Regions from separate parts of the Halomonas sp. IOP_14 genome, predicted to be linked through region 1. Evidence: predicted binding sites of a transcription regulator. Region 1 holds the regulator's gene; the other holds the start of a gene.
What was found. The regulator sigma-54, encoded in region 1, starts transcription at its own class of promoters, with help from an activator protein. The targets are predictions, from matches to a motif close to TGGCACNNNNNTTGCTNT.
Positions count from the first base shown of each region.

Region 1 (11,974 bases):
TTGAACGTTTCCCGGTGCAGTTTGCCACTGCACCGGGGTAAACGTTTTGATGCTAATAGCGTGGAGCGCACCCGAGGCGATCTCATCGCTCAGCGCAGCGTAGACAAGCTGCTGACGTTTGACCGGAGAGAGACCTTCAAAGGCATCGCCAACCGCAATCACCTGAAAATTACAGCCTTCACCCTGGATATGGAACTGACATCCGTCGATACGGGATTCAAGCAGTGCTTTTACCTCGTTGGGTTGCATGGCGCAGAAAACTCCTTTGGGGTCATCGTTATTAATGAACGTAATTGGGTCGACATAATAAAGAAAAGCAGTGCGCTTGGCGATGCCGGAGCGTTAAACGGCCAGAGTAGCCGCAGGCTGATCGATCAAAGCATCCAACTCAGCCAGGGAGGCAAGTCGGCGTAGCGGCGCTGAAAAAAGAATGGCTTGGATATGGATACCGCGCTGCCGACAAATTCGGAGCCATTCAAACAGCACGCTAATGGCAGCGCTGCTAGCCTTCTCAATGCGACTAAAGTCTAAGCTAAGCGAAGTTAGCTCGGTGTGCTTGAGCCATTTAACACCACAGGCGGCCAAATCGGCCGCCAAGGATACCTCCACATCACCTTCCACCAGCAAGGTAGTGTTTTCTACACTAACCGTTACACTGGGGCGTGAAAACAGCACTGTCACGCATCGCCTCCCTGCTCAAGCTCTTCAACGCCCACTTCAGGTGACCATCCGTCAATAACCGCGTCATAATCACGATTGTTATCGCGCATGGCTTGGTCAAACTGATTGCGGAACGTCAGACCTAGATTAATACCGTTAACGATCACGTTAACCACCCGCCACTCGCCGTCGGAGAGTCTCAGGCTATAGCTTACGGGGTACACCTTGCCGTTATTGGCCACCACTTCCATGGCAACGCTGGCCTGGTCGTCATAGCGCTGAGCCTGCTGGGCATTCAGCACCCGCAGCTCATCATAATCAAACGTCACTAGCCCACGAGTATAAGTATCAATCAGCGTTTGGCGAAACACATCGACAAAACGACGGCGCTGCTCCGGGGAAGCGTTGCGGAAGTAGTTCCCCATCACGCTGGCCCCGATATAGCGGAAATCCGCCACTTGTTCGAGGTTGCTATCCACTAACGCCTCAAGCTCGCTAAGATTATTGGCGTAATAATCCTTGCGACCTTCGAGTTCCGACATCAGTGACTCAACGTTATCGCGAATCATTGCTTCTGGTGTCTGAGACTGCGCCTGTGACTGCAGTGGCACCATTAACGCCGCCATCATCATTACCACCAATAACCAACGACCCATCATCAAGTTCACTCCATTCATAACCATCATCTCCCCACCCGGTATTGCACTGGGCCCGTTATTACACTGGATTAGTGCCTGCCGTTTGAAACACTAGTTAGTTGCCATATTGGACACAAACTGCTGGATAAGTTCTTCCAACACCAGTGCCGACTGGGTGTCACGAATCGTATCGCCATCCTCAAGCATTTCAGGGTCGCCGCCCACGCTAAGGCCAATGTACTGCTCACCTAATAAGCCTGCAGTCAGGATCGAGGCAATCGAGTCTTTGGAGAGCTGACCCTCAAGCTCGCTATCCAGGCTAAGAACGACCCGCGCATCGAACCACTGCGTATCCAGCTCAATGGCTTCTACCCGCCCCACTGTCACACCCGCCATGGTGACCCTGGCACGGGGTTTTAAACTACCAATATTGGCGAAGTTGGCCTCTAACTGAAACGACTGCGTGGGCGCTGAGAGCGTCAGTCCACTCACACGTAGGCCGAGGAACACCAGCCCCAGAATGCCCGCCACCATAAACAGGCCCACACCGAACTCCATGGTTTTACTGCGTTTCATGAAACTGCTCCAGCCATTAAAGGCCGCCAAACATAATGGCGGTCAACACAAAATCAAGCCCCAATACTGCAAGCGACGAATACACCACCGTGCGCGTAGTAGCGCGGGAAATGCCTTCAGAAGTGGGCACCAAATCATAACCTTGAAATACCGCGATCCAGGTCACCACCAAAGCAAATACGGCGCTTTTGATCATGCCGTTACCGATATCACTGATAAAGGCTACATTGGCCTGCATGTTGCTCCAGTAAGAGCCCTCGAAGACGCCTAGCCACTCCACGCCCACCAAGTAGCCGCCCCAGATGCCCACGACACTAAACCCAACCGTTAAAATAGGCAGTGACACAAAGCCTGCCCATAGGCGTGGCGCCACCACGCGGCGCAGTGGGTCAACACCGATCATCTCCATGCTGGTGAGCTGCTCTGTCGCTTTCATTAAACCGATCTCGGCGGTGAGCGCAGATCCCGCCCGGCCAGCAAACAGTAGTGCTGCCACCACTGGGGCTAACTCCCTCAATAGCGACAGTGCCACCATTTGTCCCAGCGCCTGCTCAGCCCCGAAATCGACCAAAATGGTATAGCCCTGCAGTGCCAGCACCATGCCGATAAACAGCCCCGACACCAATACAATGGCTAACGAAAGCACGCCCACAAAGTGCATCTGGTGCAACCATAATCGCCAGCCTTCCCGGGAAGGCACGCCGACCACCGACTGGAATAGAAACACGCCCGCTCGACCCAATGCTTCCATTAAGTCGCACCCTCGGCGCCCCAGCCGTGTAACACGTGCGGCGCTATTAGAGAACTTTGACTGCATTAACTCTGCCCTTTATTTACCCTGCATTGGTGCATTTAAGCGCCTTATGTCACCCACTCTAGCGGTTCTATTTAACCGGAGCCCCGCCCAGAATATCGCGATAAAACGCCTCAGCGGGGTAGTGAAATGGTACCGGCCCATCAGGTTCGCCATGAATAAACTGGCTAACCCGGGGATCTTGATTTGTGTCCAGGGTTTGCGGTGTGCCATGGGCTACCACCTGGCCATCGGCGATCAGATAGAGATAGTCCGCAATGCTCAAGGTCTCCTTGATATCATGGGAGACCACCACCGAGGTTAGCTGCAGCGCTTGATTAAGGCGCTTGATTAGCTGCACCAACACGCCCATAGAGATGGGATCCTGACCAACAAACGGCTCATCATACAAAATCAGTTCTGGATCCAGCGCCACCGCACGAGCCAATGCGACCCGGCGCGCCATCCCTCCGGACAGCTCCGCAGGCGTTAAGTGTCGCGCTCCACGCAGGCCGACCGCCTGTAGCTTGAGCAACACCAGGTCACGCACCATAGTATCGGGTAAATCCGTATGCACCCGCAGCGGAAAGGCAACGTTTTCAAACACATCCAAATCAGAAAACAGCGCACCACTCTGAAACAGCATTCCCATCCGCTTGCGTAGCGTGAATAGCGCCTTCCGGGACAGTTTATGAACATCCTGCCCATCAATGAGTATTCGACCACTCTCCGGGGTTAGCTGGCCGCCGATCAGCTTCAGTAGCGTGGTTTTACCGGTACCACTTGGCCCCATGATCGCGGTTACTTTACCCCGCGGTATGGTCATATTCACACCACGGAAAATTTCGTGATCACCACGCGAAAAGTAAAGCTCTTCAATTTCTATAAAGGGTGCATCTGTCATGGATCAGTTGACTCTTAACGAGGCGCGACTAAAGCTGTATAGCATACCCTACTTGCGGCTATCGCAATTAGAAAACAGCGTTTCTAAAACATTATCGAACATTGTACTATAACGCTACAAGGCATTACTGCACGAATGGGCTTTCCTATTGTTCAGGGTTATCAAAGTTGCAAAGGCTTGCTTACCCTCGCCTAAACCTGCTCTCGGCCCTGGTGATGCGGGTATGCCCCCCAGGGAGTCGCCTCAATTACTGCCTATTAGAGGTGTCGAGATGTTATTCTTACCGGTTACTACTTTTATATTTTCATTTGTTAAGAGAAAACGCTATGCGCCAGCCTATCGCCCCCTCCAGCCTACTACGTGAAAGCGCACTGCGTACGCTACAAATCGAGCAGGCAGCGATTGGAGGCCTTCAGGCTAAGCTAGACGAAAGCTTTGATCGCGCCTGTGAGCTAATTCTCGCCTGCCAAGGTCGTGTAGTGGTGACCGGTATGGGCAAGTCGGGGCATATTGCTGGCAAGCTAGCGGCGACACTTGCCAGTACCGGCACGCCGGCTTTTTTCGTTCACCCCGGCGAAGCCAGCCATGGCGATCTAGGCATGATTACCCGCGCAGATGTAGTGTTGGCGCTCTCTAACTCGGGCGAAACTGCCGAAGTCACTGCTCTGCTACCACTGCTTAAACGCCTGGGCACACCGCTGGTCAGCATGACGGGGCGGCCCCACTCCACGCTTGCCAAGCACGCTGATGCGCACCTAAACAGTGGCGTCGAGCGTGAGGCTTGCCCGCTCGATCTAGCCCCCACCAGTTCCACCACCGCTGCCCTCGCCCTGGGTGATGCACTGGCGGTTGCGTTACTGGAAGCACGCGGCTTTACCGCTGAAGATTTTGCCCTCTCCCACCCCGGCGGCAGTTTGGGCAAGCGCTTACTGCTACGCGTTAGAGACCTCATGCACGACGGAGCACGCCTGCCCCAAGTCGCATTGGGCAGCCCGCTGCGCGACGCATTACTCGAAATTACCCGGCAAGGGCTTGGCTTTACCTGCGTAGTGGATAGCGAAGGACGATTAGCGGGGGTCTACACCGATGGCGATCTACGCCGCACGCTGGATCAATTCCATAATCTGCGCGACGTGCGCGTTGATGATGTCATGACCCGGCCGGGCAAGCGCATAGGCCCCGATATCCTGGCGGCCGAAGCGGTACGCATCATGGAAGAAAGCCGTATTACCGCGCTAGCGGTGGTTGATGAACAACAGCGCCCAATTGGGGCTCTACATATGCACGACCTGCTCGCCAGCGGCGTTATTTAACCCAGCGGCGCCAACACGACCTGCTTTACGAACTGATTGATATGGAGGTTCTATGACCCTACCTGCCTCGCTACTCGACCAACTCCGCCGTGTACGCCTGCTAGCACTGGATGTTGACGGCGTCCTTACCGATGGGCGCCTCTACTTTCAGGCCGATGGTATCGAAATCAAAGCATTCCACACCCAGGATGGCCACGGGCTAAAGCTTCTCAAACGCGTGGGCGTACATGTCGCGTTGATTACCGGGCGCGACTCCCCCATGGTTAGCCAACGCGCGGCGGCACTCGGCATTGACCATGTTCACCAAGGCTGTGAAGACAAGCTGACCACACTGCGCGGGCTCTGCCAGCGCCTCGATATTGAACTAGAGCAGGTGGCTTATTGTGGCGACGACCTACCCGACCTAGCGGCTATCAAACGTTGCGGCGTCGGCATTACCGTGCCAAACGCGCCGGACTATATGCATACCCACGCCGACTGGACTACCGAACGCCTGGGTGGCCACGGTGCCGTGCGTGAGATCTGCGATACGCTGCTTGAATCTCAAGGACACTGGGGCGCGGTGCTCGACACCTATCTGCACGGCCGCACGTAAATGTTTAAACGCTTTAAAGTACGCCTCTGGTTAGCCGGGCTAGTCATCGCGCTGGGGATTCTGCTGGTATGGCTTGACCCCCGCGGGCCTCAAGACACCAGCATCGATCCCGAAGCACAGGCTCAGGAACCTGGCCACGTGCTGGAAAATGCCGAGATTACCCTATTCGGGGATAACGGCAGTGTCATGCAGTCGCTAAAAACACCGCGCCTTATCCATACCCCGCAGCGCAGCGAAACCTGGACGGAAGAGCCCGAGGCAGTACTGTATGACAGCGAAAACCGTCAGTGGCTGGCCAGCGCCGCTGTAGGCACGCTCAACACCGCTACCCAAGCCCTGCTGCTGTCAGGTTCGGCTCGACTGTTTGCACCAGATGAAGGCTGGCAGCTAGATACCGAGCTACTGCACTATGATGGCCTCGAGCAGCATGCCTGGAGTGACACACCGGTATTGATGCAGCAACCGCCGCAGCAAATGAGCGCTTCACGTATGGACGTTTGGCTTAACACCAGCCAGGTTCGCTTAACGGATAATGTGCGCGGCACGCACCCCCCGGCCACACAACGCTAATAGGAACCGCCATGAAAGCCATGATTTCCCCAGCCCTGCTCTACACTGCACTGTTCGGTTTAGCGATACCTTTATCAGTGTTAGCCCAAACCAACTCATCTTCCCAGGCCCCAGTGGAAGTGGAAGCCGACCGTTTAGATCTTGATCAGCGGGCAGGCACAGCTGTTTATACTGGGGATGTGGACATTCGCCAAGGCGAAATGCAGCTGCGCGGCGAGCGGGTAGAGATCGAACGCAACGACGCGGGCGAACTCTCGACAGCCACCGCTACCGGTGAACGCGCCTACTTGCGCCATCAAGGCGAAGGGCAAGAAGGCCCCACGGAAGGCTGGGCGCGGCGAATTATTTATCACGTCGCCGAGCGTCGCGTAGAGCTGATCGACCAAGCCGAACTGACCCAGCAAGAGGACACCTTTAGTGGCGGTCGCCTTGAGTATTTTATTGACCGAGAAGTGATTCAAGCGCGCTCTGACGTTGATGGCAGCGAGCCCCAGCGCATACGCATGACCCTTCAGCCTGAACAATAGGGAGCCTAGCTGTGGCCACTGCTGACACTGCGCCGATCAAAACCCTTTATGCCCACCACCTGGCTAAAAGCTACAAACGCCGCCGAGTGGTCAAAGACATCAATCTGGAGATATCCCAAGGCAGTGTCGTTGGCCTTTTGGGCCCCAACGGCGCGGGCAAAACCACCTCATTTTATATGATTGTTGGGCTGGTCAAATCCGACGCTGGCAAGGTGGGTATCGACGATGTGGATTTAACGCGCGCCCCCATGCACGAGCGCGCAGCCGCGGGGATTGGCTATCTACCTCAAGAGGCGTCTATTTTCCGCAAACTCTCGGTTGCCGAGAATATTATGGCGATACTCGAGACCCGCAAAGAGCTTAACCGCAGCGACCGCGAACAGCGCCTGGAAGCGCTACTCGAAGACTTCCATATCACCCATATTCGCGACAACCTGGGCATGAGCCTTTCGGGCGGCGAGCGCAGGCGTGTAGAAATAGCCCGCTCGCTAGCCACAGAGCCCGCTTTTATTCTGCTCGATGAGCCTTTTGCGGGCGTTGACCCCATCTCGGTAGGTGAGATTAAAACCATCATTCGTGCACTGAAACAGCGCCATATCGGCGTGCTGATCACCGATCACAACGTGCGTGAAACACTAGACATTTGCGATATCGCCTATATCGTCGGCGATGGGCAAATCATCGCCAGTGGCTCGCCCGCCTCGATTCTCACCAACCAAAAAGTAAGGGATGTGTATTTGGGCGCCGATTTTCGCCTGTAATGTTTTTGCCTTAATCGCCCCTAAATAGCGCTTTAAAACAACTTTACGACCAATGGCATGCTTATTGCACTTGCGCCAAGCACTCACTCGCACTAGGGTGGAGCATTCTGATTAACGAGTGGTTCTCAGATGGTCATGAAAGCTTCTCTCCAACTGCGTATCGGCACACAGCTGACCATGACGCCCCAGTTGCAGCAGGCCATTGCGCTGCTGCAACTCTCTACGCTGGATCTTCGTCAAGAAATTCAGCAGGCCCTCGATGCCAATCCCATGCTGGAGCAGGAAGATGAATTTAGTGAACAGGCTGTCAGCGAGCCTAAGGAAGAAGAGTGGTCAGAGAGCATCCCTACTGAGCTCTCGGTAGATAGCGACTGGTCAGATACCTATCAAGATATGGGAAGCCAGGGGGGCAGCAGCAGCGAAGGCCCCGACTTTGAGCGCCAGGCAGCCGGGCAGAGCCTTCATGGCCACCTGCTGTGGCAACTCGCCATGACCGATTTTAGCGCTCGCGAGCAGCTTGTCGCGGAAAGTTTAATCGACGCGCTAGACGCCAACGGCTACCTGACCCAGCCGCTCAACGACATCCGTGAAGGGCTTCGTGCCCAGGGCATTGACGGGCTAAGCCAGCGCGAAGTGGAAACCATTCTACTCAAGCTCCAGCAGTTTGAGCCGACCGGCATATTTGCCCGTGACTTGCGTGAATGCTTGATGCTGCAGCTCGCCGCTCTCCCCGATGATACGCCACTGCTGGTTCCCGCCCGCCGCTTGGTGCGGCAGTTTCTCGAAGCGCTTGGCAAAGACGATATGCGTCTGCTGAAACGCCGTCTAGGGCTCGACGACGAACAGCTGGCCGATGTCATCCTGCTTATTCGCAGCCTAGACCCACGCCCAGGCAGCGCCTACGGCGACACCGATGACAGCTATGTCACCCCCGATCTAGTCGTCCGCCACGATAATGAAGGCTGGCATTTAGAGCTCAACCCCGAGGCCCTGCCACGGCTGCGCATTCAGCCCGACTACGCCAGCTTGATTAAGCGTGCGGATAAAAGCGATGACAACCAGTTTCTCAAAGAGCACTTGCAGGAAGCGCGCTGGTTGATCAAGAGCCTCTCTAGCCGAAACGATACGCTGCTGCGTGTTGGTCGCGAGATCATTACCCGCCAGATTGGCTTTTTAGAGCACGGCGAAGAAGCCATGAAACCACTGATACTGGCCGACATTGCCGAAGCCGTGGAGATGCACGAGTCGACTATTTCACGGGTAACGACGCAAAAATATATCCATACACCCCGTGGTGTGTTTGAACTCAAATACTTTTTCTCAAGCCAGGTGAGCGGTCAAGATGGTGACAGCCACTCCAGCACCGCCATCCGTGCACGACTCAAGAAACTGATTCAAGAGGAGCCGCCCGGCAAGCCGCTTTCAGACAGCCGCTTAGTGACGCTATTAGGCGAAGGAGGGATTCAAGTGGCGCGTCGTACGGTGGCGAAATACCGTGAAGCCATGGGCATTCCCTCTTCCAGTGAACGGCGTCGTTTGCGCTAACTTCGTTAACGTTTCAGGGAAACTCTCGACAAGGGCTTTGCAACGCGGCAAAAAGGGTTACAATCGAAGTACAGTCCGATGGATAAGGAGCACGTCAATGCAAGTAAATATCACTGGTCATCACGTAGAACTGACTGACGCCTTGCGTGACTATGTCAACGAGAAGCTTGAGCGTGTAGAGCGCCATTACGACAATATAACTACGGTGCAAGTCACCTTATCAGTGGAGAAAGAGCGCCAGCAGGCCGCCTGTACGCTGCACGCCGCAGGTGCTGACTTACATGCGGAAGCCCTAGACAGTGATATGTACGCCGCTATCGACGCACTAGCGGACAAAATCGACCGTCAACTCGTTAAACACAAGGAAAAAGCACAAGCTCGCGCCCAAGGCGCCGGTGTGCGTTAATTCAATGACGTTGGAAACCATACTCCCCCCGGAACGCGTTCTGTTCGACGTCCCCGGGGGCAGCAAAAAAAGGGTGCTGGAGTTTTACAGCACCTTTATCGCCCAAAATATCCCCAGCCTGGACAGCCAAGAAGTGTTTAGCCGTTTAATCGGCCGCGAGCGCTTAGGTAGTACGGGTATTGGTAACGGCGTGGCTATTCCTCATGCGCGTAGCCCCCACTGCAACGCCCCTATCGCTGGATTTTTGAAACTGGCTGAAGCGATCGATTTTGACGCTATCGACGGCGACCCGGTAGATCTGGTGTTTGTCCTGTTGGTACCCGAAGAGGCAGATGACACGCATCTCTCACTACTGGGTCAGGTAGCGACCATCATGAATGATGCGGACACGCGCCAGCAACTGCGTAAAGCAGCCAGCCAGCGCGAACTGCTTGAGCTGATTACCGCCAAAATTCGCGAGCAATCAGCGGCCTAAGGGTCTGAAACCCTGTTCAGGGCAGATCACAGCAGGTTATCCGCTCACCACCCTCAACGCAGCTTGATCAAAGCAAAGAGAGACTCTATGCAACTGGTGATCATTAGCGGCCGCTCCGGGTCAGGTAAATCTATCGCCTTGCAAGCGCTGGAAGATCTTGGCTACTACGCGATTGATAACCTCCCAGCTATGTTGCTGGGGTCGTTGGTGGATGAACTGCGTGACCAGGGCGACCGAGCACATTTAGCGGTGAGTATTGATGCCCGCAATTTGCCGGGAGCTCTGGAGCGCCTGCCCTCTTTATTAGACGAGTTGCGCCAGCGTAAAATCGACTTTCAAGTTATTTACCTGACCACCGATGCGCGCATACTGCTTGAGCGTTACTCAGCAACGCGTCGCCGTCATCCGCTGACCCGCGATAGCGAAATGACGCTGGAAGAGGCGATCAATAAAGAAGAGACGACGCTAGAGGATATTCGCGATCTGGCCGATCTATTGATCGATACATCACGATTATCGGTGCACGATTTACGCCGTCGCATTACCGACCAAGTAGCCCATCAGCGGCGCGACAAGCTGACGCTAACGCTGGAATCGTTTGGGTATAAACGCGGCGTACCGTTAGACGCCGACCTGGTCTTCGATGTGCGCTGCCTGCCAAATCCGTACTGGGATCCAACGCTGCGCCAGTTCACTGGCCGCGACGCGGAAATCGTGGCTTTTTTGAACAGCTATCCGATTGTTGATGCCATGAGCGACGACATCTTGGCCTGGCTAGAGCGTTGGCTACCCGCTTACCAGAATAGCCAACGTAGCTACATGACTATCGCGATTGGCTGTACTGGTGGCCAGCACCGCTCGGTCTATATGGCCGAGAAGTTAGCGGAAAAATTGACTCCTAGCATGGGCGAAGTTCAACTTCGCCACCGCGAACTGGGTCTGCACTACACCATAAGCGAACAGTTGGCCGCTCCCCTCGTCAGCGCTTCCACACCTAACGAGCGGCCAGAGACCTCTTAAGCGCGTCTATCCATTAATGACACCACTCGGCGAAAAGGAACCAGGGTGCCAGAACGCATACTTACACTTACCAATCAACGCGGGCTACACGCTCGCGCGGCGACAAAACTGGTCAAATGCGGCCAACAGTTCACGGCAAAAATACGCGTTTACAAACAGCAACAGGCCGCCGACGCCGCCAATATCATGTCACTGCTGATGCTTGCCGCACCTTGTGGCACCGAGCTTAGAATCACCGCCGAAGGCGATGACGCCGAACAGGCGCTTGAAGCGATTCAAGCGCTGTTCGACGCCCGCTTTGAGGAGGATCAGTAAGCCGCCGCTTGGCTTGTTAGTCCCCCGCCACGGTCATGGCATCAATCAACCAGCTACCCGTGTGAACACTGCCACGGGTATCAGTGTCATCGCCAATACCTACTAAGCCAGCAAACATCCGCTCCAGGTTTCCGGCAATGGTGAACTCTTCGACCGGGTACTGCACCTTTCCATTTTCGACCCAAAAACCTGCTGCACCGCGGGAATAGTCACCGGTCACACCGTTGACACCTTGGCCCATCAACTCAGTCACCCAAATACCCCGCCCCATCTCTTGCAACAAGCTTTCGCGTGATTGCAGTGGCGTTGCTAAACGCACGTTACGTGCCCCACCGGCATTGCCCGTGGTTTGCATATCGAGACGACGAGCGCTGTAAGAAGAGAGCATATAGCTGGCAATGCGTCCCTGATCGATAAAGCGATTATTGCGCGTTTGCACGCCCTCGCCATCAAACGGTGAGCTTGCCGTGGCGCCAATCTCCATTGGCCGCTCTTCGAGACTAAACCAGTCGGGAAACAATGGTGTACCGAGCCGGTCGCACAAAAACGAGGCCTGCCGGTAAAGCGCACCACCGGCTAACCCACCGAGCAGGTGGCCAATCAAGCCACTGGCCAACGATGGGTCAAACAGCACCGGAAAGGTGCCCGTTGGCGGCCGTTTAGCACCTAGCCTGCGCAGCGTACGCATCGCGGCTTCGCGCCCCACCTCAGCGGGGTCACGTAGCGCCTTGGGGTCACGGGCAGAGGTGTAGTCATAATCACGCTGCATACCGCTCGCGTCTTGGGCAATCAGCATGCAAGAAAGAGAGTGACTACTGCCCTTTTGGGTACCTAAAAAGCCGTGGCTATTGGCGTAAACGCGCACCCCTTCGCCAC
Region 1 is NZ_JAINWD010000004.1:81,476-93,449, forward strand. It holds gene K7H09_RS04915 (BolA family protein) at 1-249, opposite strand, end outside; gene K7H09_RS04920 (STAS domain-containing protein) at 343-681, opposite strand; gene K7H09_RS04925 (MlaC/ttg2D family ABC transporter substrate-binding protein) at 678-1,319, opposite strand; gene mlaD (outer membrane lipid asymmetry maintenance protein MlaD) at 1,410-1,874, opposite strand; gene mlaE (lipid asymmetry maintenance ABC transporter permease subunit MlaE) at 1,891-2,691, opposite strand; gene K7H09_RS04940 (ATP-binding cassette domain-containing protein) at 2,759-3,571, opposite strand; gene K7H09_RS04945 (KpsF/GutQ family sugar-phosphate isomerase) at 3,898-4,884, shown strand; gene K7H09_RS04950 (KdsC family phosphatase) at 4,937-5,479, shown strand; gene lptC (LPS export ABC transporter periplasmic protein LptC) at 5,480-6,049, shown strand; gene lptA (lipopolysaccharide transport periplasmic protein LptA) at 6,061-6,576, shown strand; gene lptB (LPS export ABC transporter ATP-binding protein) at 6,588-7,337, shown strand; gene K7H09_RS04970 (RNA polymerase factor sigma-54) at 7,467-8,882, shown strand; gene hpf (ribosome hibernation-promoting factor, HPF/YfiA family) at 8,980-9,288, shown strand; gene K7H09_RS04980 (PTS sugar transporter subunit IIA) at 9,293-9,763, shown strand; gene rapZ (RNase adapter RapZ) at 9,851-10,783, shown strand; gene K7H09_RS04990 (HPr family phosphocarrier protein) at 10,829-11,098, shown strand; gene pmbA (metalloprotease PmbA) at 11,115-11,974, opposite strand, start outside.

Region 2 (11,974 bases), on a different contig from region 1:
ACTAATGCAAAAAACTAATGCAACACTACCGCTAACATCACTCTATTAATTAGAAGTGATAGCGAGCGCCTAATGCGTAGTACATATCTTCTTCGAAGTCATTAACAGCATCCAGGTTACGATCGTTCAGCTCAAGGAACATATCGAAATTGCTAGACAGCTTGTACATTGACCCTAGCGCCCAAGCGTTACGCTCATCGCTAGCGCCGTCTACGTCGATGTTGTAGTAATCGGCGAAGAACTTCCAGGAATCGATGGCGTACGTAGCACCAACGCCGATTTTATCGAAACCACCACCGTTAACATCGTCATCACCGCGGGTTTCATAACCTACACGAGCAGCGAAAGCATCTGTAACAGCAAACTCGCCCGTAGCGCCATAACGCACTTCACCGTTACCGCCACCACGTACCGTATCTTCCACATAGCCAAGCGCTAAACGAGCTGGGCCTGTTTCGTAGACAACACCACCCTGAGTGGCGATAACGGATCCTTCGGAAGTCTGCTCGGCTTCAGTCAAACCACGCTCAGAGAAGTGCTTGGCAGAAATAACCGCCTGAAAACCACTCATTTTAGGCGTTTTATAGCCAATAGAGTCGCCGCGTGCCTGGGTACCACCACCCGCAAACTCGTAGCCGCGCTCAACGTAAACATCGAACGGCGTCATCACGTAGTTATCGTAGAAACTGTTGTAGTTCCCGGCCATAAAGGTACCGAACTGCTGGCTTTCCAGGCCTAGGTAGCTGTTACGTACCTCATCGAAACCAGAGGATGTATTACGCTCATCACCCGTAAAACGCCACTCTACACGGGCGAATGCACGCAGGTCAGAGGAAATCTGGTGGCCAGCGGTAATCCGTAAACGCGAGCCGAAATTACGGAACTCTTCGCCGTTATCAACACCGTTGTCAACACCACCGCCTTCAAGACCCATAGCGATGCGACCATAGATTTCGAGATCGGTACCGTCTTGGTCATAAACGGTTGCTGCTTGTGCTGCAGAGGCTGCCAATAAACCGCTAACGGCTAGGGCCAGTGTCGTTTTTTTAAACATGATCGTTCCCATTGAAGTAGTTAATGCTTGCGCTTGCGAAGGCACAATGAAGGACGAATAACGCCTCAACACAGGGAACCTTAAAGGAGTTATGTTTCATTAATCTTAAAGTTTTATTTTTTGGGAACTTATTTTTTTATGCGCTATTAAATAAAACTGCCATCCAAATTTAACATTGAACTGATATTAGAACAGATGGCTGTAGCACTTTGTCTACTAGCCTATTTATTTAAGCGTGTCATCACTTATTCACCTGTTTGTCTCGGCAGTGTCATTCACCCCACCCACACTGTACGAAAACGTGATAAAGGGATGAATCGCTCATGCGGCTCTGCATCGTTAGTGAGACATGGTCACCGGACATCAATGGCGTTGCCCATACGCTGAGCCGGTTAAGCTATGAACTTAACCGGCAAGGAGTGCCGGTGGATGTGATCCGCCCTCGGCCACGATCTGCGGGTAATGCAACCGGTATTAACCGCGAGCTACAGGTGCAGCGCCTTGCCCTACCTGGCTACACCGATGTGCAGGTAGGGCTGGTTAGGCCCGTTACACTGCGCCGCTTTTGGCGCCAACATCGCCCCGATATCATCTATGTAGCGACCCAAGGCCCTCTCGGCTGGGCGGCACGCCAAGCGGCACGGCAACTCAATATCCCCCTGGTAGCGGGCTGGCACACCAACTTTGACCACTACTGTGAAGATTATGGCGTCAATTGGCTGGCCTCGACCACACGCCGCTACCTGCGCTACTTCCATAACGGCTGTGACCTAACGTTAGTGCCTACTCATCAGCAGGCTAAAGCACTGCAGCGTCAAGGGATTCGGGGGGTTCATGTGCTGTCACGCGGGCTGGATGGCGAGCGCTTTTCACCTGCCCACCGTGACCCTTCATTACGCGAACGCTGGGGAGTTAGCGAGCATCAGCCGGTGGCCCTTTACGTTGGCCGACTAGCCGCAGAAAAAAATCTCACCTTGCTCCATGAAAGCCTTCAAGCCATGCGTGAGGTGCGGCCCGATATCGCCCAAGTGATCGTCGGCGATGGCCCCGCACGGGCACAGTTGGAAAAGGCGCTGCCCGACGCCCACTTCACCGGCTTTGTGGGGCAGGGATCGCTTGCTCGCCACTATGCCAGCGCCGACCTGTTTATTTTCCCCTCGCTTTCAGAAACCTGGGGCAATGTGGTGGCGGAAGCCATGGCCAGCGGCTTAGCCGTGGTGGCCTATGATCATGCAGCCAGCGCTGAGCTCATTAGCAGCGGCCACAACGGTGTCACCGTACCCGCTGGCAATAGCACCGCTTTTCAACAGGCAGCAGTTGAGTTGTGCCAACACCCAGCTGACTACGCTCGTTTAGGCCGAGTAGCGCGTTTACGCGCCCTTGAGCAGAGTTGGACAGGTATTGCCGAGCAGTTTTTGCGTTACTTACACCAAGCCCAGGAGGCTCATCATGCGCCCGCGTCCGCTTGTCGTATTCGATCGTCTTGACCTGCTGGAGTGGCAGTTCTGCCAGCGCATTGCGCGGCTATCGATCTACCGCCCCTGGCGAATCACGCTTCAGGCCGCCAGCCGCTTAGGCGATTGGCCTATTTGGGTGCTGCTGATTCTCGCCCAGCCCTGGCTTCAACCCAATGGCGCCTGGCGCGTACTGCAGTACAGCGTTATCGCTCTATTTGCCGTGGCGGTTTATCGACTGGTGAAAACTCGCTTATGCCGTGAACGACCCTTCATTACCTATAGTGAAGGCATCGAGTGCTGTGAACCTGCCCGCGACCGTTACAGTTTTCCCAGCGGCCACACCATGCACGCGGTGATGTTTAGCGTCTTGGTCGCCGCCCACACGCCCTGGCTACTACCGGTGGTATTGCCATTAACGCTTCTAATAGCGGTCTCACGGGTAGGCTTAGGGCTGCACTATGTCAGCGATGTACTGGCAGGGGCAGCGATGGGCTACGCTTTTGCCTTGGCCAGCCTGTATTGGATGGGGTAAAGCGCGTCCTGCCCCCCCCAATGGACAACCCTTTGATGGACAGCCGCGTGATAGACACCAGCGCAAAAACGCCCGCATAAGCGGGCGTTTTACTTTCAAGGCAGATAGTTAAACGTCGGGCGGCATGTCATCGCGTTCATCAATACTGGCCGTAAACGATGTCTTAAGCATCATATACACGCCCACGCCTGAAAACCCTAAGAACAAAACAAACATGCATAACATCAATGCCATCGCCATAATCTTGTCCCTGATCGTGCGCGGTCGTTACGTTGACGTTTTCTAACCGCTGCATTTTGGTTTCATCGAAGGATAGACCAAAATCACACTTTTTTCTGTACAAAAGCTGTGCAAAAACCAGAGCCTTATAGAAAGTACTTATCTATCAAATGATTATTTAAATCACACATGCGAAAAAACCACCTCACTTGCATGAGATGGTTGATTCGCATCGGTCCGCTCCCTGGTTTGATGAACAGCGCCTCCTTACGCTGCAACCAGTGAGTGGGCTAATTGTCCCTTAAACATCCTGTTCATTTTTCGGCTTCCTGCCTTCCATTTTGCTGTTAGCCCACTCACTCAGTTACTGGTGAAAAATGTTAACTCGACTAGCGTTAAGTGACTGAATTTAAAAATGACTTACTTTATTCATTTGCGAGTATTTACTTGGTTTCTTGCTGGATTCTACTTAGTAACTGCAGGCAATGAGCCAAACCATGCCAATAACGAATATAAACATTAAAAAACAACTACTTAAAACAATAAAAAGTGAATGGCAAAGCACTCTCCACCTCTATTTTTCATGTATAGAAGTGGCACATGCGACATAAACATACGGTTTCGAGGCACACTGCTATGCTTCCTTGTGTTTAAACGTATTGAAAACCGTAGCGTATCGTCACGACAGAGGGTATTTTTGCTTTCTACTCCTTTCACTAACGGTATGCCTTCGAAGGAGGCTTTTATGAAACGCACTATCGCCCTCGGCTTCGTGATGGTGGTGACCCTGATGCTGGTCAGTGGCTGTAATACCATTCGCGGTGCGGGTGAAGACCTTCAACAGGGTGGCGAAGCTATCCAGCGTGCAGCGAGCTAACCGTTATGATGACTGTTTATCTATCCCATGGCCTTGAGAGCGGGCCAGGCGCACTGAAAACCCAGGCAATGAAAGGTGTTGCGCAAAAGCTGGATGACTGTGAGCCCGTGGTCATGGACTACCGAGGCATAGCAGAGCCACAGCAGCGCCTTCAACATCTGCTGGGAGTATTAGCCGAGCGCGGTGACGACCCTGCCCAGTGTGTGCTGGCAGGCTCAAGCTTGGGAGGCTGGTTAAGCGCGACGGTTAGCGCTCAGCAGCCGGTGTTGGGATGCTTTCTGCTGGCGCCTGCATTGGGGCTTGCCGACTACCCGGAAACGTCACCGGTTATTCAGGCGCAGCACACCCATATTATTCACGGCTGGCGGGATGATGTGGTTGCCCCTGAATCGGTGATCGAACGTGCTCGTCTTCAGCGCCTATCGCTGCGGATGGTTGACGACGATCACCGCCTGCACGCGAGCCTGGAAACTATTTTATGTGATTTTGAGCGCTTCTTATGCCAGTGCGCCGCGCCTAATCCCTACGATTAGCAAGGCTAGTTAAAGCAAACATTCGACACGAGCACCTCAATCCTATACAAATAGTGTACAAAAAACATCGATAGCGAGGAGATTGCTCATGTTAGGTATGTTTAAGCGCGACCCCAAAAAGAAGCTTCAACAAGAGTATGAGCGCAAACTACAAGCCGCTATGGAGGCTTCACGCAATGGCGATATGCGTGCCAATGCCACGCTTACTGAAGAAGCAGAAGCGTTACTTGCCGAGATCAGGCGCATTGAAGCGACACAATAACTGCCATAGACAACGCTGTTGCTGCCCAGCGTCACTTCGGCAGCCTACCCAAGCCCAGGGTAGTGGTGGCAGGATGAGCAGCCACTCACCAGTAGCGACTGCACTTTGCCCAACCCCACCACCCTAGCCGATGCGGTATATATACTCGCTGGCGACTAGGAGCCTGTCTGGCTTGGCCGATCGTCGCGAGAAGCACGAATTTTGAGCCAAATTTATCGATCGATTGAGGCGAATAGCGTGCTATTTAACGAAATCGATCGAATAAAGTTGGCCAAAATACCGGGATTCGCAGTAGATCAGTGTTAAGCCAGACAGGCTCCTAACGTTTACTCGTCAGCGAGTGCCGGTAGCAGTGTTTTCAGTTTACGCGTGAGCGTATTGCGCCCCCAGCCCAGCAGCTCGGCGGCTTCACCTTTGCGCCCGCCAGTATGTTTTAGCGCTGTCTCAATCAGAATCCGCTCAAAATCGGGCACCGCTTCTTCCAGTAGATGGGTATGGCCTTCGGCCAGGGCATGATCCGCCCAGTCACGAAACGCCGTGCGCCAATCGCCGTGGGCGCTGCTTTCAGAAGCGCTGGGTGAACGCAGCTCCGGCGGTAGATCTTCAACCAGAATTTCACGCCCTGATGCCATCACGGTGAGCCAACGGCAGATATTTTCTAACTGCCGCACGTTACCGGGCCACGGCAAGCGCGTTAGGTGGGCTTCCGCTTCACTGGTCAGCACCTTGATATCGGTCGTCAGCTCTTTCGCCGCTTCAGCTAAAAAGTGCCGCGTTAAACGAGGGATATCTTCGCGGCGCTCGGCAAGCTTGGGCAGGTGAATACGGATCACGTTCAGGCGGTGGAACAAATCCTCCCGGAAGCGGCCGTCATCCACCAACACTTCTAGGTTTTGGTGGGTGGCAGCAATAATGCGCACATCCACTTTGACCGGCGTATGCCCGCCAACGCGATAGAACTCTCCATCGGCCAGCACGCGCAGTAGCCGCGTTTGGGTTTCAGCGGGCATATCGCCTATTTCGTCTAAAAATAGCGTACCGCCGTTGGCTTGCTCAAACCGCCCCTGGCGCTGCTGGGTCGCCCCTGTAAACGCACCCTTCTCGTGACCAAACAGCTCAGACTCAATCAAATCACGGGGAATCGCCGCCATATTGAGGGCAATAAACGGCTTGCCCTCACGAGGGCTGTGCTGATGGAGCGCCTGGGCAACGCGCTCTTTGCCGGTACCCGACTCCCCATTAATCAACACCGTGATGTGGGAGTGAGAGAGGCGACCAATGGCGCGGAACACCTCCTGCATGGCGGGGGCTTCGCCGATAATTTCGGCGTTCAAGCCTTCCGGCACAGTCACCGGACGCTGGCGTTCACGGGCGTGGGCCACGGCGCGGCGCACCAGCGCCAGGGCCTCGTCAACATCGAACGGCTTGGGCAGGTATTCAAATGCCCCGCCCTGGTACGAGGCCACGGCGCTGTCCAGGTCGGAGTGCGCGGTCATCACGATCACCGGCAGGTCAGGATGCGCTTCGCGTACCCGGGACATTAGATCCAGCCCGTCGATACCCGGCATACGAATATCGGTGACCAGCACGTCGGGTGGGTTTTCCAACAAGCGTGTCAGGGCAACGTCGGCGCGCTCGATACACTCAACGTCAAGGTCGGGTTGCGCCAAGGCGCGCTCCAACACCCAGCGGATAGCGCGGTCATCATCGACAATGACCACCCGCGCAACATCATTACGTGCAGCCTCAGTCATGACGCTTCTCCGGTGAAATTAATAACCATGGGAATCAGTAAACGAAATTCGGTGTGTCCAGGACGTGAATCGCATTCAATCAATCCTTGATGCTGGTGCAAAATCGACTGGGCAATAGAGAGCCCAAGGCCGCTGCCTTCCGCGCGTCCCGACACCATGGGGTAAAACAGTGTTTCCTGCAGCGTATCGGGAATGCCGGGGCCGTTATCGATCACGGCGACTTCACTGACCAGCCGGTGACGTTCGGCGCCAAGCGTAAACTGGCGACGGGCGCGGGTGCGTAGTATTAAAGTGGGCTCCGGCGTTTGTGCATCGCTCATGGCCTGTACCGCATTGCGCGCCACATTGAGCACCGCCTGAATCATTTGCGATTCATCGCCGGAAAGGTCGGGCAAACTGGGGTCGTAATCACGGCTGATTGTCACACTAGGGTGTTCGGCAATCAGCAGCGCCCGCACTCGCTCCAGCACCTTGTGGATGTTGACTGGCTCGTGTTTAAGCATCCGGTTAGGGCCGAGCATGGAGTCGACCAGGTCGCGCAGCCGATCCACCTCTTCAACAATGATATGGGTATATTCGCGCAGCGCCGGGTCGTCTAGATCACGCTCTAGTAGCTGTGCTGCCCCGCGAATGCCACCCAGCGGGTTTTTGACTTCATGGGCGAGCCCGCGGGCGAGCACCTTGATGGTCTCCTGGCGTGTGGTTAGCGCCTCTTCCCGGGAGATCTGCATCAGCCGATCCCGCGGCTCTACTTCCAGTAGCAGCTCATCGTCGGATAAGGGCGTCACCGTGTAGTCCACCGTGAGCGGTTCGCTATTCAACGGGGTAATGCGTGCTTCACGCTGGGTATAGGGGTGAAACGCATCCCGCGCCTTGGCCAATACTTCGTCAATGCTTACATCCCCGCCAAGTAGCGTATCCAGGCTGATGCCGTGAACACGGCTAAGGCTGACCGCTAACAACGCTTCAGCGGCAGGGTTCATCCATCGCACACGCAGTTCGCCGTCTAGCAGCAATACCGCTGTGGTGAGATGCTCAAGCAAACGCTGATGCATGGTGGTGTCCTGAAAAATCGCGTCTTCCATCGCCGATACAGACCTACAGGTGGATGATCAATGAGGGAGCTGCAAAAAGCGCGCCAACTATACGTTTATGTCCATTTGCACGGCTTGCGGGCATCGCAGCGAAAGAGCGCGAATCGTTTTAGCGCACTTGCCGTGCCAAATGCTCCTGCTCATGCACCACTTTAGTGCGCCCAGGTTTTGGTAGGTAATACTTAGGGCTGTTTTTTTGATCGCGTTTATTAAAGCGCTCTTAAGGAACCGTAATCGTCACCGCTGCCGTGCGGTGCTGTAAACGCTGGCTGCTCTCCAGCATTCTGCCTGGATCTCGTGCCCCCTTGCGGCAGGCCCGTTAACCAGAAGACATCGCTGTGCAGCGCTTTCTGGCTAATCTCGCCATTCACCAACAGCCGTACCTGATTGTCGTCGCGCAACGGTGGCGCAATAACCACCTCCACCACGGTCATCCCCTCTTCCACCTGTGCGCCTTGCTGGGGCAGAGCGATGGAAAAGTGGTCGCAGGGCATAAAGGGCTGCTTGGGTTATCGGTAAAGGTAACGTTGCCGTGCTGATCGGTCACCCGATACACCGCCTGCCCGAACGCCGTGCCACCCACTCCCCCACGCCCAAGAGAGCTACCAGCACACTGCTCATCGCCCCTCTGGCACGCTTCTCAGCCTCCCAGCAATAAAAAAACCCCGCCGTAGCGGGGTTCTATTGGCAATCATTGTTACCACCGCCTGGCTGATAGTAACAGCCAAGGGCGAGTAACGCTGATTCGCAGCTGTACTTAACAGCTATAGTACATATCAAACTCGATGGGGTGAGTGGTCATACGAATACGCTCCACTTCTTCCATCTTGAGGTCAATGTAGGCATCGATCATTTCGTCGGTGAATACGCCACCTTCGGTCAAGAACGCACGGTCAGCGTCGAGGGCTTCCAGTGCTTGATCCAGGCTGTGCGCCACAGTCGGTACTGACTTGCCTTCTTCTGGCGGCAGGTCGTACAGGTTTTTGTCCATGGCATCGCCAGGGTGGATCTTGTTTTTGATACCGTCGATACCCGCCATCAACATGGCAGAGAACGCCAGGTAAGGGTTGGCAGTCGGATCAGGGAAGCGCGCTTCCACACGCTTGCCTTTCGGGCTGGCGGTGTAAGGAATACGGATTGAAGCCGAACGGTTGCGGGCACTGTAGGCCAGCATGACCGGCGCTTCAAAGCCAGGCACCAGACGCTTGTACGAGTTGGTAGAAGCGTTAGTAAAGGCGTTCAGGGCACGGGCGTGCTTGATGATGCCGCCGATGTAGAAAAGCGCCATTTCAGACAGACCAGCGTACTCGTCACCGGCGAACTGGTTGTTGCCATCTTTCCAGAACGACTGGTGAACGTGCATACCCGAACCGTTATCACCGACCAGCGGCTTCGGCATAAAGGTGGCCGTTTTGCCATACGCGTGGGCCACGTTGTGGATCACGTACTTCATTTCCTGAACTTCGTCAGCTTTCTTCACCAGCGTGTTGAACTTAACGCCGATTTCGTTCTGACCTGCGTTGGAAACCTCGTGGTGGTGTACCTCGACGGTCTGACCAATCGCTTCCAGGGTATTACACATTGCGCCACGAATATCGTGGAAGCTATCGACCGGAGGAACCGGGAAGTAGCCGCCTTTAACGCGCGGACGGTGGCCAAGGTTGCCGCCTTCCACGACACTGTCGGTTGCCCAAGCGCCTTCGTCGGAGGTGATTTTGTACATGGAGCCCTGGATATCAGACTTCCAATGCACTTCGTCAAAGATAAAGAATTCAGGCTCAGGACCGAAGAACGCGGTGTCGCCCAGGCCAGTAGACTGCAGGTAAGCTTCTGCGCGCTTAGCGATAGAGCGCGGGTCACGATCATAGCCCTGCATAGTGGCCGGCTCGATGATGTCACAGCGCAGCACCAGCGTCGCATCTTCGGTGAAGGGGTCAAGGTAGCCCGTACCATCTTCCGGGCGCAGAATCATGTCGGATTCGTTAATGCCCTTCCAACCTTCAATAGAAGAGCCATCGAACATTTGGCCATTCTCGAAGAATTCTTCGTCTACATCGCGCGCAGGCACGGTCACGTGCTGTTCTTTACCGCGAGTGTCGGTGAAACGCAGGTCTACCCATTTAACATCGTGTTCTTCAATTAGCGCGAGAGTCTTGGCTGACATAGTGTCCTCCGGTATGAGCGTGGCTTAAAGCTAACGACAGTAAGCTACCGATAAAAGTGTTGTTCGACAAAATACGTGCTAAACCGCACGTTTGTCATTCTTGTTCGCTCAACGTTTGCCTGACATTGGTTAACAAATCGCTCAGCGAGCATTTCAGACCGGCTATCGTTTTAGCACGCCGCAGGGCTTATGCCTACGGCCCGCTAGCCGCTTGCAAATACAATGCAGAGAACATGCCAACACTGCACCAATATGGCATAAAAAAACAACAACTATCTGTTTTATAAACATTAAAAAATGGCTTCAAATGCCTCTTGATGACGCATAACGGCGCAACAGGCTATTCTGAACCGTCTAAAAAACCTCTTATGCACCAAAATAGAACAAAAATAATGCCGCGCGCCCCATCAAAGTGCACAAGTCATACTTAGCGCTGTTTTTTAGCTCGCAAATTTTTTTACTTGCTACGCAAATAAACCAGATACTACAATAAATTACAATTTGATAGATTTGCTCACAATCGGAGTCGGCAAATGGGATCGGTCTGCTTTATCGTTGATGCCATGGTGACGGGTGAAATGTTGCCACGCCACTTAAAATCCATACGTGAATCCGGTGTCGCCGACCACTTGCTGCCCATTTTGGTGACAGCCACTCAAGCGCAAGCACGCCTGAGTGCTATTGAACAGCGCTACCATGCTCATTCGCTGATTACACCATCAAGGCCGCTGGGGGCTCGCTTGAATAAAGCCGCGTTTACCAGCCAAGCAGAGTGGCTCATCATTGCGCTACAGAAAAAACCACTGCCTGCGGAGCTTTGGTGTGCACTCTATTCACAGCTCAACACTTACACCCTTGACGCCTTGATTATTGGCCTCACCCGGCCATCGCTGTCGGAACGCATCCTGCGGCGCTTATTGGCCAGTGCTTTACTTTTGCCGCCCTACATTGCCGTGAGGCGAGCCTGGCTAGAACGCTTGGGTGGGTTTGACCCTGAGCTGGACGATAACAGCGCGATCGACGATTTTCTGCAACGTTTACACGCCTGCCCTACGCGTTTAAAAACCTACAACGGAAACCTGCTTAGACTAACGAAAGAGCCAGAAAACCCTTTTCTACCTAACCCCCCGGCTACGGCTTTCACTCCACGCCTATAATGCGTTTTCTGCCGCTATCCACAGATACCATCCACCGCCACTCTCTGACTAGCTTACCTTTAATCGCTTGCCGAACAGCATGGCGCCCAGTGTCGTGGTATTGGCGAGCTTATTAAGCCCCACTGACCCCACCACACCAACCGCCATAAGCGCCAGTGCATACACGCCAATGGGCAACGACAACGGCTCGACAGCCAGATCAGCGAGCACAAAGAACATGGGGTGAGCCAAGTAAATGCCAAACGAATACGCATTAATGTGGCGCACCCACAAAGGCGCAGGACGCCCGGCCAAGTAGCGCATGGCACACAGCGTGAACAGCACGAAGAAAGGAATGACCCACACCTCTTTGGAAGAGAAGGCCAGCCAACCTGCAAAGGTCGCGGCAATAATCAGCGCCACCATTAGCACCAACCAGACCGGGCGGGCCATTTGCTGCATCCAGGCAGGCCGCGCCAGCATCACGCTCTCAGGGGGTAGCGGGTAGTAGCGCACCAGCACCAGGGCAAGAAAAAACACATAGATCCAACCCAGTGGAGCAATCCACAGCAGATAGCCGGGCAGGTCAACCTCAAACCAGTAAGCCAACCCCCAATACGCCATGCTGATCACACAAGCGCCCCACAGCCACGGCACCGGGTTCAAACGCCACAGCTGCCAACGGGTAAACAGCCAATAGGCCACATAAAACTGCATCGCAATAATCAAAAAATAGCCATGCCAGCCCGCGTACACATAATACTCAATGGCGTTGGCCACGAACCCCACCGGTTCATCCGATGGCTGTTGGCTTAGCCATTCAGCCGTCGAATAAATAAAGCCATACACAAAATAGGGCACCATTACATACTTCACGCGCTGGGCAAGGAAT
Region 2 is NZ_JAINWD010000019.1:4,436-16,409, reverse strand. It holds gene K7H09_RS14205 (porin) at 50-1,054, opposite strand; gene K7H09_RS14200 (glycosyltransferase family 4 protein) at 1,378-2,541, shown strand; gene K7H09_RS14195 (phosphatase PAP2 family protein) at 2,504-3,043, shown strand; gene K7H09_RS14190 (entericidin A/B family lipoprotein) at 4,008-4,139, shown strand; gene K7H09_RS14185 (YqiA/YcfP family alpha/beta fold hydrolase) at 4,145-4,672, shown strand; gene K7H09_RS14180 (DUF6435 family protein) at 4,761-4,934, shown strand; gene ntrC (nitrogen regulation protein NR(I)) at 5,261-6,688, opposite strand; gene glnL (nitrogen regulation protein NR(II)) at 6,685-7,743, opposite strand; gene K7H09_RS14165 (hypothetical protein) at 7,992-8,276, opposite strand; gene K7H09_RS24550 (DUF4124 domain-containing protein) at 8,213-8,365, opposite strand; gene K7H09_RS24450 (hypothetical protein) at 8,315-8,440, shown strand; gene glnA (glutamate--ammonia ligase) at 8,540-9,946, opposite strand; gene K7H09_RS14150 (hypothetical protein) at 10,480-11,103, shown strand; gene K7H09_RS14145 (acyltransferase family protein) at 11,152-11,974, opposite strand, start outside.
Region 2: a site for sigma-54 is predicted at 7,812-7,829, ahead of glnL (nitrogen regulation protein NR(II)). Genes of this name have one in related genera too.